DNA from 3 places in the Rhodococcus sp. P4_F3_2 genome. Region 2 is predicted to be linked to each of the others. Evidence: riboswitches for the same ligand, from Rfam matches in the RefSeq annotation. Region 2 holds a riboswitch; each other region holds the start of a gene.
What was found. A riboswitch is a leader RNA that binds a small molecule or an ion and turns the genes downstream of it on or off. The one in region 2 is predicted to bind cobalamin.

Region 1 (5,492 bases), on a different contig from region 2:
AGAGCAGCCGCCGAGCGAGTGTTGTCGATGGTCGACGCCAGCACGGGAACCCGCGGATCGCCGAGGGTGCAGATGACGTCGTTGCCGGCGGGCAGACGCTTGCGCGTGATGCCGGCAGCCACCATCTGGGCGTCGCAGAAGATCGGCGCGCCGTCGCGCAGAGCTGCGCGCGCAGCCGAGACGACACCGGGTGTGAAGGCGACGTCGTCGACGAGATCGACCTGGCCACTTGCATGAATCATGCGCACTACAGCTTGCGAGACATCCGCCGGGAAACGGCTCAGGTCGGCTTCGGCCCGAATGGTGGCAAAGGACTGGCGATAGATTTCCGCGCCGTCACGGATGTACTCGATCATGTGCCACACGATAGAGGCATCACCGATCGGGCGGATTCACCCGGTAACCGTCACCCGTCGCGATCACATCCGCTACGTCCCCGCGGGGACGTCCGCAGCTGCGGTCGCACCCGGCCCAGTGCTGGCGCCCGACAACCGGAAGTTCTGCCTGCTCGACCGCGGTGATCGCGTCGGCGCGCACATCGGCGAGCGACTTCTCGCATCCCGGGCTTCCGGTGCAGGCGGTGACGTCGAGCCACGGTGAGTTCTCGTCGAAGATCAACCCCATCGGCGCCAACACCCGGACTACCTGCTCGGCAGCCCATTCGTCGAGGTCGAAGATGTGCACCGATCGCCACGGCGTCACGACAACGGGCTTGTCGACGGCGGCCAGGAACTCGGCCAGCCGAGCGTCGAGCAGCCCGAATCGCAAGCCTCCGCCCAGGGCTACGGTCCCGTCGCGCTGCTCGAGCCAGCCGATGGTGGGCCGTGCATCCGGCGTGAGGTCCGCAGCACCGGTGGACTCGGCGCTCAGACCCAGCTGCTCGAGGGTGCGTTCGATTCCGTCCGGAACCTCGGCCAGGCGCCAGTGCTTGTCGCGGACGTCGAGGAATGATCGAGCCGCCTCGAGGAGCAATTCGACGGCGTCGTCCGCCTGGACGAGATGAGTGGTGTGGTGACCGGCGAGCACCAGTGAATGCTCGGTGGCGCTGCGCGCATGGAGTCCGAAATCGCCCCGTAGCCCGGTGATGTCTCCGCGCCCGTCGTCGAGGGTGAACAGGGTTCGCCCTGGCAGATCCGCCAATGCTTGATCCGCTTGGATCGCCGAATCGAGACGGTGGACCAGTTCACGAATGTCGGCTACGCCCCCGATACGGCCGGACAGTGGGGACGCGAGGATGTTGCGCACTCGCTCGTGCGTCGCGGACGGCAGCAGGCCGGCCGACGCGATTCGCGCCGCGAAGGCTTCGGGGTCCGAGACCGAGCGCAGTTGGACGTTGCCCCTCGAGGTGAGTTCCATCTGCCCGTTGCCGAGATCGCGCGCTGCGTCGGCGAGCGTCTGCAATTGGACCGGGGTGAGGAGTCCGCCGGGTAGGCGCACGCGTGCCAGCGCGCCGTCGGCGGCGTGGTGAACTTGCAGTGCACCCGGGCACGCGTCTGGCTGTGAACGGTCCGTGGGCATGGCTCCAGGGTACGACCTGTCATGAGTGCCTTCTGCGGACCGGTAGCATCACCACCACCAGTGACGGCAGTTGAGGAAACCGGTGAAAGTCCGGTGCGGTCGCGCCACTGTGAGTGTTGCTCGAGCGGGACGTGTTTCCGCTCGGAAACACAAGTCAGACCCTCAACCGCCGTCGATGACAGATCTGTGCCACGGGGCGCGAAACCCCAGGAAGGCTTCACCCGTGATTCTTCTGCTCTCCACGTCCGACACCGATCTGCTGAGCGCCCGCGCCAGCCAGGAAGCCGGCGACGGCGTCTCCTATCGCTGGGCCAACCCCTCACGCTTGCTGGTCTCGGAGGACTTGCCGCCCTTGCTCGACGGCGTCGACCTCGTGATCGTTCGTATTCTCGGCAGCCGTCGCAGTTGGGAAGACGGCTTGGAGATGGTCCTCGCCTCCGGACTGCCCGTAGTCGTTCTCGGCGGCGAGCACGCGCCGGATGCCGACCTCATGGAGTGCTCGACGGTCTCCGCCGGTGTTGCTGCCGAGGCGCACAACTACCTGGCCGAGGGTGGCGCACAGAATCTGGCACAGTTGCACCACTTCCTCTCCGACACCGTCCTGCTCACCGGCCACGGTTTCGAGCCGCCGGCTCACCTGCCTTCCTGGGGCATCGCTGATTTCGCGCCCGATCTCGACTCGGCGAGCGGTCCGGTCATCGCAGTTCTGTACTACCGCGCCCAGCATTTGGCCGGAAACACCCGGTATATCCAGGCGTTGTGCGACGCGGTCGCCGAGGCCGGTGGCACCGCGCTCCCGATCTACTGCGCATCTCTGCGAACCGCAGAAGCCGAACTTTTGAGCACGCTCCGCCGCGCCGACGCTATGGTCGTGACAGTTCTTGCTGCCGGCGGCACCAAGCCCGCCACCGCGTCCGCTGGTGGGGACGACGAAGCCTGGGACGTCGCCGCACTCGCTGCACTCGACGTCCCGATCCTGCAGGGGCTGTGCCTGACCAGTAGCCGCGCCACCTGGGACGAGAACGACGACGGACTGTCGCCTCTCGACGTCGCGACGCAGGTGGCGGTGCCGGAGTTCGACGGTCGCATCATCACCGTCCCGTTCTCCTTCAAGGAAATCGACTCCGACGGGCTGTCCACGTACGTCCCCGATGTCGAGCGCGCTGCCCGTGTCGCCGGCATCGCAGTCCGTCACGGCAAGCTTCGTCACATTCCGACCACCCAGCGTCGCGTTGCTCTGATGCTCTCGGCGTACCCGACCAAGCACGCCCGTATCGGCAACGCCGTCGGCCTCGACACTCCGGCGAGCGCAATCGATCTGCTCACCGAAATGCGTTCTGCCGGTTACGACCTCGGTCCGGTCGACGGCCCTGACGCAGTTCCCGGCCTGGCGGCCAAGGACGGCGATGCGCTGATCCACGCCCTGATCGCGGCCGGCGGACAGGATCCCGACTGGCTCACTGCCGAGCAGCTCGAGGGCAATCCGATCCGCATCTCGGCAGCGAAGTACCGCGACTGGTTCGCCACCCTGCCCGAGGAACTGCGCAGCGGAGTCGAAGAACACTGGGGCACAGCGCCCGGCGAGTTGTACGTCGATCGCTCGCAGGATCCGGACGGCGAAATCGTCATCGCGGCACTGCGATTCAACAACATCGTCCTCATGGTCCAGCCGCCACGGGGATTCGGTGAAAAGCCTGTCGCGATCTACCACGACCCGGATCTGCCGCCGAGCCACCACTACCTCGCGGCCTACCGCTGGATCGCTGCCACCCCGGACAACGGCGGATTCGGCGCCGACGCCGTTGTGCACCTCGGCAAGCACGGCAACCTCGAATGGTTGCCGGGCAAGACACTCGGCATGTCCAGCAACTGCGGCACCGACGCAGCGCTCGGCGACCTGCCGCTGATCTACCCGTTCCTGGTCAACGACCCGGGCGAAGGAACACAGGCCAAGCGTCGTGCTCACGCGACGCTCGTCGATCACCTGATCCCGCCGATGGCCCGTGCCGAAAGCTACGGCGACATCTCCCGCCTCGAGCAACTGCTCGACGAGCACTCCAACATTTCCGCACTCGATCCGTCCAAGCTCCCGGCTATTCGCCAGCAGATCTGGACACTGATGCGTGCCGCCAAGATGGACCACGACCTCGGCCTCGCCGAGCGGCCTGAAGAAGACGTGTTCGACGACATGCTCCTGCACGTCGACGGTTGGCTGTGCGAGATCAAGGACGTCCAGATCCGCGACGGTCTGCACATTCTCGGCCGTGCACCCCAGGGCGACGCCGAAATCGAACTGGTCCTCGCCATGCTGCGTGCCCGTCAGATGTGGGGCGGCGAACAGAGCGTCCCCGGTTTGCGTGAAGCACTCGGGCTCAGCGAAGACGGCGACGAGTCGCGCAGCCGTGTCGACGACGTCGAGGAAAAGGCGCACGCACTGGTTCGCGGCATGTACGACGCCGATTGGAACCCCGCTGCGGCAGAACAACTCAGCGACGACGAGACCGTCGTGAAGATCCTGCAGTTCGCGGCCACCGAAGTGGTTCCGCGTCTTCGGCAGACCGACAACGAGATCAAGCAGGTCCTGCACGCGCTCGACGGCGGATTCATCGCCGCGGGTCCGAGTGGGTCACCGCTCCGCGGCCTGATCAACGTTCTTCCCACTGGTCGTAACTTCTACTCCGTCGACCCCAAGGCAGTTCCTTCACGCTTGGCATGGGAGACCGGTCAGGCGATGGCCGAGTCGCTCGCCGCTCGCTATCTCGCCGATCACGGCGAATACCCGCGCTCGGTGGGTCTGTCGGTGTGGGGAACCGCCGCCATGCGTACCTCCGGCGATGACATCGCCGAAGTGTTCGCGCTCCTCGGTGTTCGCCCCGTCTGGGACGAAGCAAGCCGACGCGTCGTCAACCTCGAAGTCATCGATCTCGAAGAACTCGGCCGCCCGCGCATCGACGTCACCGTCCGCATCTCCGGATTCTTCCGTGATGCGTTCCCGCACGTGCTCGCACTGCTCGACGACGCCGTTCAGCTGGTCGCGGCACTGGACGAGACGGACGAGCAGAACTACGTGCGCGCCCACTCACAGGCCGACCTTGCCGAGCACGGCGACGCCAGGCGTGCGACCACCCGTATCTTCGGTTCGAAGCCCGGAACCTACGGCGCCGGACTGCTGCAACTCATCGACTCCAAGACCTGGCGCGGTGACGACGACCTCGCCGAGGTGTACACCAACTGGGGCGGCTTCGCGTACGGCCGTGGGCTCGACGGAATCCCGGCAGCCGACGACATGCGCAGTGCTTACCGTCGAATCAACGTGGCGGCCAAGAACACCGACACACGTGAGCACGACATCGCCGATTCGGACGACTACTTCCAGTACCACGGCGGCATGGTTGCCACCGTGCGCGCGCTGACCGGAAAGTCGCCCGAGGCATATATCGGCGACAGCACTAGGCCGGAATCGGTTCGCACACGCACACTTTCGGAAGAGACCGCACGTGTCTTCCGGGCGCGCGTGGTCAATCCCCGCTGGCTCGACGCGATGCGCCGTCACGGGTACAAGGGTGCCTTCGAGATGGCGGCCACGGTCGACTACCTCTTCGGGTACGACGCCACCACCAACGTGGTCGCGGACTGGATGTACGAAAAGCTCGCCGAGACCTACGTTCTGGACGAGCAGAACCAGAAGTTCATGACGCAATCCAACCCGTGGGCCCTGCACGGAATCGCCGAGCGGCTCCTCGAAGCCGCCGAGCGCAACATGTGGGAGCACCCCGAGCAGAAGACACTCGACGGCTTGCGTCAGGTGTACCTCGAAACCGAAGGCGAACTCGAGGGGGAGTAAACCTCGAGAATCACCGGCAGGTCCGGGCGCTGAAGTGTTTCAGCGTCCGGACTTGATGATCTGAGCGATGTTCCGCTCCGCCAGAGCAGTGATGGTCAGTGACGGATTGACGGTGCCGGTGCTGCCCGGA
Region 2 (5,492 bases):
GCGATTGTCGCTGCGGTGGACCCGACTACGTTCAACGAGCGAGTTCAGGGCGGCTTCGGCGAACCCGGCACCGACATGTTCGCGTCGTGGTCGCAGTGGCACGGATCGGTGGCCGGGAACGGCTTCGACCCCGAGGCGGCGAAGAAGTATCTCGCCGAGGCGAAGGCCGACGGTTACGACGGAAAACTGACGTACGTCGGTATGAACGATCCAGCGACGCAGCGCAGCGCGCTGACGTTTCAGTCGCTCTTGCAGGCAGTGGGTTTCACGGTCGACATCACCTACGCAACCAGCATCAACGATCTGATTTCCATGCTGTACGCGAAGCATGACTACGACGTGTCCTACTTCGCGTTCAACGTGCTGGAAGAGTCACCGTTCGTGCGCATGTACGGCAACCTGTTCAGCGAATCGCCGTCGAACATTCTCGGCTACAAGAACGCTCGGATGGACGAGTTGCTCGGCAAGCTGCAAACAGCGTCGGGCGAGGATGAGCGGCGAGCCGTCATCGACGATATTCAAACCGTGGTCAACGAGACGGCGCCGATGGCTGTGGTCAACTCCGGCAAGGTTTTCATCCCGTGGCGCGAGAACGTGCACGGAGTGATGCCGAGTGCGGACGGGATTCTGCTCTTCGGCAACACGTGGTTGAGCTGACCCCCGTGCGCCTTTTTGGTAGTGCCCAAACCGCAGTCCGGGTTGACCCACAACCGCTCGACCGGAACAGCTTTGAGTGCCTCACGCAGTGATTCGGCAATTTCGTCGACGCTCGGCACCCGCGGCGAGTGGATGTCGTAGACACCGGGGCCGACGCCGAGATCGAACCCGACCGAACTGAGATCGTCGAGGACCTCCATGTGTGAGCGTGCCGCCTCGATGGACGTGACGTCCGCGTCGAGGCCGGCGATGGCGCCGATCACCGCTCCGAACTCGGAGTAGCACAGGTGCGTGTGGATCGCGGTGGAATCCGCGACGCCCGAGGTGGCCAACCGGAAGGCGCCGACCGACCAGTCCAGGTAGGCGCGCTGATCCTCGGCACGCAGTGGGAGTAGTTCTCGCAGAGCCGGTTCGTCGACCTGGATGATTCCGATTCCGGCGGCCTGCAGATCGACGGTCTCGTCTCGAATGGCCAGTGCGACTTGATTTGCCGAGTCGGCGAGGGGTTGGTCGTCGCGGACGAACGACCAGGCCAGAATGGTGACGGGTCCGGTGAGCATGCCCTTGACCGGCTTGTCGGTCAGGGACTGTGCGTACGTGATCCAGTCGACGGTCATCTGCTTCGCGCGCGAGACGTCGCCGTACAGAATCGGCGGACGCACGCAGCGGGTGCCGTACGACTGGACCCAACCGTTGGCGGTGGCGAAGAATCCGTCCAACTGCTCCGCGAAGTACTGGACCATGTCGTTGCGTTCCGGCTCACCGTGAACAAGCACGTCCAGGTCCAGCTTTTCCTGGAGCGCAACAACTTCGGCGATCTCGGCGCGCATACGGTTGACGTACTCGGCTTCGTCGATCTCACCTTTGCGCAGTGCTGCGCGAGCGATGCGGATCTTCGAGGTTTGCGGGTATGAACCGATGGTCGTCGTGGGCAGCGGCGGCAGAGAAAGCAGCTCGTCCTGGGCAGCGCGACGTTCGGCGGCGGGCGCGCGACCGGTCGCCGAGTTCAGCACCGCGTCCAGACGGCCTCGAACACTCGCATCATTGAGTCTGCGATCGTCCTTGCGGGTCGACGCGGCCGCTCGTGCCAGAGCGAACTCGTCCTCCACCGACTCTCGGCCCTGTGTGAGAGCGGTTGCGAGAGTTACTACTTCCTTGACCTTCTCGGTGCCGAACGCGAGCCACGAGCGCAGGGCCTTGTCGACATCGGACTCAGCGTCGAGTGTGTACGGAACGTGCAGCAGGGAGCACGACGTGGAGACGGCAAGCGTGTCGACGCTGCCGAGCAAGGCACCCAAAGTGCTCAGTGCCGAGTCCAGATCGGACCGCCAGATGTTTCGTCCGTCGACCACTCCGGCGACGATTAGTTTGCGGGCGAGTTCAGGTACGGAGCCGATCGAATCCTGACCGGCCACCAGGTCGACGGCAAATCCTTCGACGCCGGTGGACGCAAGCGCGGGCAACGCGTCACGCAGCGAACCGAAGTACGACGCCAACAGGATCGACGGCCGCTCGGACAGCGCTGAAAGCTGTTCGTACGCAGCGCGTGCCGCTTCGATTTCCTCGTCGGTGCGATCGCCCACGAGGGCGGGTTCGTCGAGCTGAACCCAGCTCGCACCGGCCTTCGCGAGCCGACCGAGTAGATCCGCGTAGAGGGGGAGTAGTTCGTCGAGCCGCGAGAGCAGCGGCTCGTCTGTGCCGACAGCCTTCGAGAGCAGCAGGAAGGTGACCGGTCCGATGACGACCGGGCGGGCTGCAATGCCGTCGGAAAGTGCTTCTGCCAGTTCGGACAAGACTTTGGACGGGTCGAGTGCGAACGTGGTGGACGGTGAAATCTCCGGCACCAGGTAGTGGTAGTTGGTGTCGAACCACTTCGTCATTTCGAGCGGCGCGATGGTGTCCGTCCCACGGGCAGCGGCAAAGTAGCGGTCCAACGGATCGGCGACCGACGCGACGCGGTCGGGCAGCGCGCCGAGAAGAACTGCGGTGTCGAGCATCTGGTCGTAGAAGGAGAAGGTATTGACCGGGATGGAGTCGAGGCCCAGGTCGCGGAGGTCGGCCAAGCCCTGCCGACGGAGGTCACGGGCGACAGCCTGCAGGGCGTCGGCGTCGATGCGCCCTGCCCAGTAGCTTTCGGTTGCCCGCTTGAGTTCTCGATGAGGACCGATGCGCGGTGAGCCCAGCACGGTCGAAGTGAATGTTGTTGTCACGGAGTTTCTCCAGATTGCCAATGCATTGATGGCCACTGCCGGCAGACGGGTACACCTCACGAGACCTCGAGTTTCGGCGGACAGTACTGCCCGCACCGCACACGAGATCCGATGGAGATCTACACGCCCATTCCACGAGGCGGTGGACCGTCGGGCACGGCGTGCCCGACACAGTCGGCAGGTCTTCGGACTCGCGGGCACTCGATCGAGTTGGATCGAACCTACTGGCCGTCGCTTCCCAGGCGGATGCCCAGTGCACATAAACGGCGGTCGTTCCTGCTTACCGCTGCGGGACAGTCCCGGATTTTCACCGGGTTCCCTCTCACTCCGACAGCTTGCGCTGACGGGGCTTCGACGCCGGGAACGGTCTTCGGGGCTCCTCATGACCGCGCCGGGCGAACCAGCTGCATCGACCAGCATAAGGCCAACCCTCCCTGAGCAGTCAAGGAGAGTCGGCGAAGGGCGCTACGCGCGTGACATGTAGGAATTCGAGTCCGGTGGTACGCGCGGAAGATTCTCGGAGGAACGTAGATTCTCCGCCATTTCGACAAGCAGATCCTGCGAAGACGGCGATAGATCGACGACGCGAGAGGTGAGGTTTCGCAGGCGCACGTTGTGCAGCTGTTCGAGGAGAGAGAGGTCCGCCTCGCCGCCCGAGATCGCGGGCGGAGTTTGATCGGACGGGGCGTAGAAGTAGTCCGGATGGACGTTGAAGAAGTGGGCGAGGGCGGCAACCACTTCGGGTGACGGGTTGGTTCGGACGCCGGTGCGCAGTTGGGACAGGTACGGCGTCGAGATGCGGCAGCCGAACTCGGTCATGCCGCGAACGACCATCGCGTTGGTGACGTGAAAGTCGGCAGTCTCGAACAGCGAGTTCAAGCGATCGTTGAACTGGTTCGACATGAGACGTCCCTTCCCCCGTTACGCACAGGCTCCGTCGATTCAATTAACTGCATCATAGCCAGTTATCGAACGATTAGCTGTTTTGGATTCTCGCGAAGGGGGTTGTTTGCAGGGAAAATCCCTAGGGTAGAAGGTCCCTACTTTGAGTGATCTGGACAAATCGCCGTCAAGAATCGAACGGCGAACTATTTGCCGGGGAAGTGGATTCCGGCCACGCGGATCAGAGCCAGCCGTTCGACTCGGCGATTCTGACGGCTTCCGCGCGCGTCGACGCGCCCGTCTTGCCCATTGCGGATGACAGATGATTTCGAACTGTCCCTGCGGACAAGAAGAGCGCCCCTGCGATGGCTGCCACGGGTGCGCCGTCGTGAGCGGCGCGCAGTACTTGGGTCTCACGCTCCGTCAGAGGCGACTCGCCGCTGACGAGGCTGTCGGCCGCAAGGGTGGGATCGACGACGCGCAGTCCGGCGTGGACACGCCTGACTGCGTCGGCCAACTGCCTGGCGGGTGTGTCCTTGACGACGAACCCGCCGGCCCCGGCGTGCAGGGCCTTGCGAAGAAATCCGGGACGTCCGAACGTGGTGACGATCAGGACTCGGGTGTCGGGTGCTGCCTCGCGAAGGGCCGCCGTCGCGGCGATTCCGTCCATGCCGGGCATCTCGACGTCCAGAAGCGCGACATCCGGGCGGTGTTCGAGAACAGCGGCCACAACCTCGTCGCCGCGACCGACCTCGGCCACCACGGAGAGGTCGGATTCCAGATCGAGTAGTGCGGCCAACGCTCCTCGCACGAGCGCCTGGTCGTCCGCCAAGAGCAGCCGTATGGTTGCTCGATCGCCCTGGCTGTTCACTCTGTCTCCTGTTCGATTACCTGAAGTGCAAACCCCTGCGGCTGGGGATGAGTGATGATCACTCGTGCGCCCGACGCTCCGGCGCGCTCGCGTAATCCGATCAGACCGTTGCCGGAAGACGTCGACCCGGCCCCTTGCCCGTCGTCGACGACCGACGCACTTTTTTCGTCGACCGTGATCCGGCAGTGGGTCGCACCGCTGTGTCGAACGACGTTGGTGACGCCCTCACGGATCGTCCATGCAAAGAGTTCGCGAAGACGCGTGGGAACCATGTCGGTACTGCTCGGCACCTCGTCCTCGATGCCAGCCGCACGCAATGCCTCTCGTGCTCGGGCTATTTCGACGGGAAGAGAAATCCCACGAAATCCTTCGACGGCCGAGCGCACGTCTGCCAACGCGTCACGCGAAAGTCTTTCGAGGTCGTCGAGTTCGTTGCGCGCACGTTCGATATCGACATCGAGTAGGCGATTGGCCAGTTCGGCTTTGATCGTGATGACGGTCAGCGAGTGTCCGAGGATGTCGTGCAGATCGCGCGCCATCCTCGTTCGCTCCTCCATGATTGCCCGCTGCTCCTGCTCTTCGCGTTCATGGAGCATGGCGAAGTTGCGGCTGATCAGGGACATGATGCCCCAGGTCGCGAATGCGGCCGCGCAGACTCCGAGCGAGAGTCCGGAGTAGTTCCCCCACCCGGACGAGAGGCTGACTATCTCCACGGAGGCCGCGAACACCAAGGCGAGAATGCCGCCCGCGACGGTCGGCAGCAGCGTCACCGCTGTCACCGCGAGATACGGTGCGGCTGCCAAACCAGTCGGCCCGACGCTGACGATCATCACGGCGGCCAACGCGGTCAAGGCGGCCAAAGCCAGTGCAGC
Region 3 (5,492 bases), on a different contig from region 2:
TTGGTTCGGTGGTACGGCGTCGGAAAGCCTTGGCCGCAATCGAAATCGGTCTCGCTGAACGTGCCCGGATAGTCGCCTGCGACTGCGACCGATGACACGTGATGAAGGGTGGCTCCCAGTTTCGCAGCAAGTTCGACCACGGAGCGTGTGCCCTCGACATTCGTCGAAGCCTGCTCGTCTCCGGCCGTGATGTCGTAGATCGCGCCGAGGTGAAGGACGTGGTCGGCCGGCGGGGGAGAGTCGATGCCCAGCTCGGGCTCGGTCAGATCGCCAACGAGCGGATGCACTCGATCGCCGCCGGGAATTGCCGACACCTGTGCTTCGAGTTTTGCGACAGAACCCGCTCTGACCAGCACGTGGATCTGAGCAGTTTCATCATGCTCGAGCAGGAGCGGTAGTACAGCTCGTCCGAGGAACCCGGTGCCGCCAGTGACGATGTATGTGGCCATGGTCGGTAACTTACTCCAAAGTAAGATCGACGGCTAGAGGGAACCGGACATCAATGCGTCATGACGCCATCCTCGGTGTCGAAGTCGATGCCCGCAGTGATGATTCCGGAAAACAGGAACGCGACGGCAAGTGCAAGAGCGGGGATTGCAAGGATCCATTCGAAAATTGTCATGCTCCAAGTCTGACGAAATCAGCTTCGGAGAACATCGCCCTGCGGAGCGATTTAGGCGATCGGGCAGTCATCCTCGAGGACGACTGCCCGATCAGGGAAATCCACTAGTGCGTGATCAGTGGCCCGAAATCAGTGGCCGATGCCGACCTTCGCGTGAACTTTTTTCATCCAGGCCGGAGCCCACCAGTTCGCTTCGCCCATCAACTTCACGAGCGAGGGCACGAGCAACATGCGGATGATGGTCGCGTCGACGATCAGCGCGACGATCATGCCGACGCCCAGGAACTTCATCACCGACAACCCGGACATCGCGAATGCCCCCGTCACCACGATCAGGAGTAGGGCGGCGGCCGTCACGATTCGGCCGGTGCGTTCGGTTCCGAACTTGACTGCTTCCTCCGTCGTCGCTCCCGCGTTCTTGGCCTCGACCATCCGGGACATCAGGAAAACCTCGTAGTCCGTGGACAATCCGAACACCACCGCCAGGATGAGCACGACGAACGTCGCCTCCAGCGGAGTTTGACTGACCCCGAGGAGTTCGACGCCGTGACCGTCCTGGAAGACGAAGGTGAGGACACCGAAGGTGGTCGCGAGGCTCAGCGCGGCCATCAGTACCGCCTTGATGGGCAGGACCACCGAACCGAACGCGAGAAACAACAGGATCAAGGTCGATCCGACCATGATGAGGATCATCACCGGCAACCAGTGCAGGACGGCGTTGTTGCCGTCGTCGACCATGGCTTGACCGCCACCGACAAGCAGCACTGTTCCGTCAGGAGCGGAGATCGCACGCAGATCTGTCACTGCGGTGCTCTGTGATTGGGATGTAGAGCCCTCGCTGTAGAGAGCCTGAACCGCGATGAGTTGATTGGTGCTCGCGACGACGGTCGCCTGACCGATGCCCTCGACCTGACCGGCGGACTCGGCGATCGCTGCACCTTCGGCCGGGGTGAGAGTGTTCCCGTCCTCGGCCTGAAGGATCATCGTCGCGCCGTTGCCGGTCTGCGGGAAGTCTTTGACCAACGTGTCCATTGCGACGCGAGCAGGGTCGTTGTCCGGGAGTGCGGTGTACGAGAGTTCTCCCAAACGGGCACCGAGCAGCGGCGAGGCCATCACGAGCAGCACGGCCACGATCGTCACCGAGACCGCGACCGGACGCTTCATCACCCACGTGACGACGCGGCCCCAGAACTTGCGCGAGCGTTCCTCCCCGCGTTGCGCCGCATCCTTGCGCCACGTCAGGGCGTTGATGCGATGCCCCAGAATGGCAAGCAGCGCAGGCACAGCGGTCAGCGACAGAACTGCCGCGCTCAGTACTGCTGCGATCGCACCGAAACCCAAAGACCGGATGACGGCCTGCGGGAAAACGAGCATGCCGCTGAACGCGCAGATCAGCAGCAGACCCGAGAACATGACGGTGCGACCCGCGGTCAGAACTGTCCGCTGCGCAGCCGCTCCCGGGTCCGAGCCCGAATTCAGTTCTTCACGGAACCGACCGACCACGAACAGTCCGTAGTCGATTGCAAGTCCCAACCCGAGAAGAGAAGCAACGTTGATCGAGAACGAGGACACATCGGTGATCAGCGTGAGGATTCGCAGAACCGCCAAGGCGCTCAAGACACTGAGTACACCCACGAACACCGGAACCGCCGCAGCGACGACGCCGCCGAAGATGAAGACCAGCAGCACCAGAGTGATCGGAATGGCGATGGCTTCGGCGACCACCAGGTCTTTCTCCAGCTTGGTGTTGAACGCGACGCCGACAACGGTATTACCCGCGAATTGTGCCTCGGCACCTTCAACTTCGAGCTTCGGCAAGAGATCGGCGAAAGTGGCCGGTGTGACGCCCGAGTCCGGTGCCAACGTGATCGCAACGGCCGCCATGGATCCGTCGTTCGAGAGCAGACTGGCCTTGGCCGCGGCGTCCGTTCCCCAATACGACTTCACCGACGCGGTCGGCACTTCCGTTTTGAACTGGTCGACGGCGGCCGTTACTGCCGGCCCGATGTCGTCGAGGGTCTTGCCGTCGGTGGGTGAGTAGATCGCGATGATGTCCGGGGTCTGCGGCCCGAGATTGTCTTCGATGATGTCCGCAACCTTCGCGGAGTCGCTGCCCGGATCGATGAAGCCGCCCTGGCTGAGCTTGCCGAACACTCCGAGTCCCCACACCCCACTGATGAGAACTATCAGAACCGCGAGGCTCAGTACCCACCATTTCCGGGCGACGACGGTTTGGGCCCAGCGTGTCATGTATCAACTCCGGTGTGTGGGGGCGTCTGGCCAGATCGACTGTAGTGGGCGTTTGGTCTTGAATCGGAAACGTCATGCATACTGCTCGAAGCACTTGCAAGCCACGCGTGTGGGGGAAGCCGGTCCGAATCCGGCGCTGACCCGCAACGGTAGGTCGATTCTCGGTAGTCACCGAGCGTCGGCAAGCCCGATTACCCACCGCGCGGTGTGCGACATCCATTCGTCGTGGTCTACGAAAAGGAAGTCCAGCAGGAGCTCTGGCCGAGTATCAGTGTGCGGGCGGAGTTGTCTGTCGGATTCTCATTCGTGGCTCAGAGCCCTTACGAGGTCCCCGTGTCACTTCAGTTCTCCCCGTCCCGCGCCGCCGCTGTTCTCATCGCGGTCGCCTTGGTTTCGGCAGGTTGTTCCAAAGGCCAGGAATCAGAGTCCGCGTCTGCTGCGGAATCCTTCGCACAGCCTGTGTCCGTGACCAACTGCGATCGAGAGATGACCTTCGACTCGCCGCCGCAGCGCATCGTGTCTTTGAACGGGCATGTCACCGAGGCGCTCATCGAAATCGGTGCGGGTGACCGGATCGTCGGTCGGGCGTACAGCGACAACCCGCCAACTGCCGAGACCGCCGATGTATTCAACAAGATTCCCAGCCTCTCCGATACGTTCCCCAGCATGGAGCAGGTTCTCGACGTCGACCCGGACTTCGTGGTCGGAGGAATGACCAGTGCCTTCAACGAGAAGCAGGGCCGTTCCCGAGACGCCTTCGGCGAGCGCGGAATCAACACCTTCTTGTTCTCCGAATACTGTGGCACCGGTTTCCCCGACATCGGATTGCTCGAGAACGACTACACGCAACTCGGTCGAGTCCTGGGCGTTGAAGATTCCGCCCGCGAGGTCGCAGAGGAGATCAGCGATGGTCTCGATACCGTCCGCGCTTCGGTCGGGGACGCGGCGCCGGTACCGACCTTCTTCTACGACAGTGGTGACCAGGTTCCGACGACTATCGGCGGAGTCGGCGTCGGTCAATTGGTCGCGGAATACTCCGGTGTCTCGAACATCTTCGCCGAAGGGACAAAGCCCTACATCGACGCATCGTGGGAAGCTGTTGCCGAGCGTGCACCCCAGGCGATCGTGGTCATCGACTACGGCGACAAGACGGCCGACCAGAAGATCGACTTCCTCCGTGCCCAGCCGTTGATGGCGACCACCCCTGCTATGCAGCAGAACCGGTTCGTCGTGGTTCCTCTCGCGGACCTGTTCGAGAGTTCACGGTTGGTGCGTTCGGCACAGACCATCGCGACGGCCTTCCATCCGGGCGCTGACGCGGCGAAGTGACCCGCACGCGTTACGGGTACGGCGCCCTACTTGTCGGCTTGGCGGTCGCCTTGGCGATCGTCCTGGGGTTGGCCGTCTCCTTGGGATCGGTTCGCATTCCCGTCGGTGACGTCTGGGCGATAGTCGGAGCCCGTTTGGCGCCAGGGACTTTCGAAACGTGGTGGACCGCGGCGCGGGAGTCGATCGTGATCGACTCCCGCCTGCCACGTGCACTCACGGCTGCGGTCGTGGGTGCTTCCTTGGCGATGTCGGGTGCTGTTGCTCAGGCTGTCACACGGAATCCTCTTGCCGACCCGTATCTGCTCGGAGTTTCGTCGGGTGCGGGATTCATGGTGGTGCTCGTGTCGGTGCTGGGTTTCGGCGCCGGCCTCCTCGGGGTTTTCACGATTCCGGTCGCAGCATTCGTCGGGGCGATGATCCCGTTGTTTCTCGCACTGCTGATCGGCGGCCGGTATCCGCAGCCGACCGCGATCATTTTGGTGGGTGTAGCGCTCGCCCAGATATTCTCGGCGCTCATCACCTTTTGCATCCTGGTGTTGGCCGATGATCGGCACGTGACGTCGGTGATGCACTGGATTGCCGGCGGATTCGGTGATGCGCGATGGTCGACGCTGATCTTCCCGACGATCGCACTGGTCGTCGTCGGCACGGCCCTTCTGTTCAGTTCGCGGTGGATGGACGTCTTGCAGACCGGTGACGACGGGGCTGCAGCACTCGGTATGAACGTCCGACGGTTCCGAGTGTTGTCCTTGCTTGCGGTCTCCGTACTGGCGGGCGCGGCAGTCAGCGTTGCCGGTGGAATCGGATTCATCGGCCTCCTGATCCCACATCTGGCCGGTTTCATCGTCGGCACCAGAGCAATTCGACTGCTCCCTGCTGCAGCCCTTCTGGGCGCCGTCGCGATGGTTGCCGCGGATACCGCTGCGCGCTCGGTGGCACAATCCACCGAAGTTCCGGTCGGAGTGATCACCGCCCTCGTGGGTGCACCGATCTTCGTCTGGATGCTCTACCGGCAGTATCGGAGGCTCGAACAGTGACGCAGACCAGAACAGTGACACAGGCCAGAACAGAGACACTCCCGAAGGACGCCGAAGCTGCGCCTCTGCTCGAACTCGTCGAGACCCGGGCGCGGCTTGGCAACCGCGAAGTCCTGCGCGGCATCACTTTCGCGGTGACGTCCGGTGAAATATTGGGCTTGGTCGGACCCAACGGCAGTGGCAAGACGACGGCGCTGCGCTGCTGCTACAACGCTTTGACTCCGACAGGTGGCGCAGTTCTGATCGATCAAGCC

Region 1: another riboswitch for cobalamin. It lies ahead of cobN (cobaltochelatase subunit CobN); the one in region 2 lies ahead of metE (5-methyltetrahydropteroyltriglutamate--homocysteine S-methyltransferase).
Region 3: another riboswitch for cobalamin. It lies ahead of AC1DWA_RS04545 (ABC transporter substrate-binding protein); the one in region 2 lies ahead of metE (5-methyltetrahydropteroyltriglutamate--homocysteine S-methyltransferase).

The regions. Positions count from the first base shown of each region.
Region 1 covers NZ_JBFUJN010000018.1:104,620-110,111, forward strand. The annotation lists gene AC1DWA_RS19765 (precorrin-8X methylmutase) at 1-356, opposite strand, end outside; gene cobG (precorrin-3B synthase) at 376-1,518, opposite strand; adenosylcobalamin (AdoCbl) riboswitch at 1,581-1,692, shown strand; gene cobN (cobaltochelatase subunit CobN) at 1,742-5,362, shown strand; gene AC1DWA_RS19780 (GMC oxidoreductase) at 5,402-5,492, opposite strand, start outside.
Region 2 covers NZ_JBFUJN010000001.1:436,781-442,272, forward strand. The annotation lists gene AC1DWA_RS02120 (ABC transporter substrate-binding protein) at 1-657, shown strand, start outside; partial or broken gene metE (5-methyltetrahydropteroyltriglutamate--homocysteine S-methyltransferase) at 678-2,867, opposite strand; cobalamin riboswitch at 3,027-3,235, opposite strand; gene AC1DWA_RS02130 (helix-turn-helix domain-containing protein) at 3,333-3,770, opposite strand; gene AC1DWA_RS02135 (response regulator transcription factor) at 3,991-4,620, opposite strand; gene AC1DWA_RS02140 (sensor histidine kinase) at 4,617-5,492, opposite strand, start outside.
Region 3 covers NZ_JBFUJN010000003.1:112,971-118,462, reverse strand. The annotation lists gene AC1DWA_RS04560 (SDR family oxidoreductase) at 1-449, opposite strand, end outside; gene AC1DWA_RS04555 (hypothetical protein) at 500-622, opposite strand; gene AC1DWA_RS04550 (MMPL family transporter) at 752-2,872, opposite strand; cobalamin riboswitch at 2,942-3,089, shown strand; gene AC1DWA_RS04545 (ABC transporter substrate-binding protein) at 3,206-4,201, shown strand; gene AC1DWA_RS04540 (FecCD family ABC transporter permease) at 4,198-5,238, shown strand; gene AC1DWA_RS04535 (ABC transporter ATP-binding protein) at 5,235-5,492, shown strand, end outside.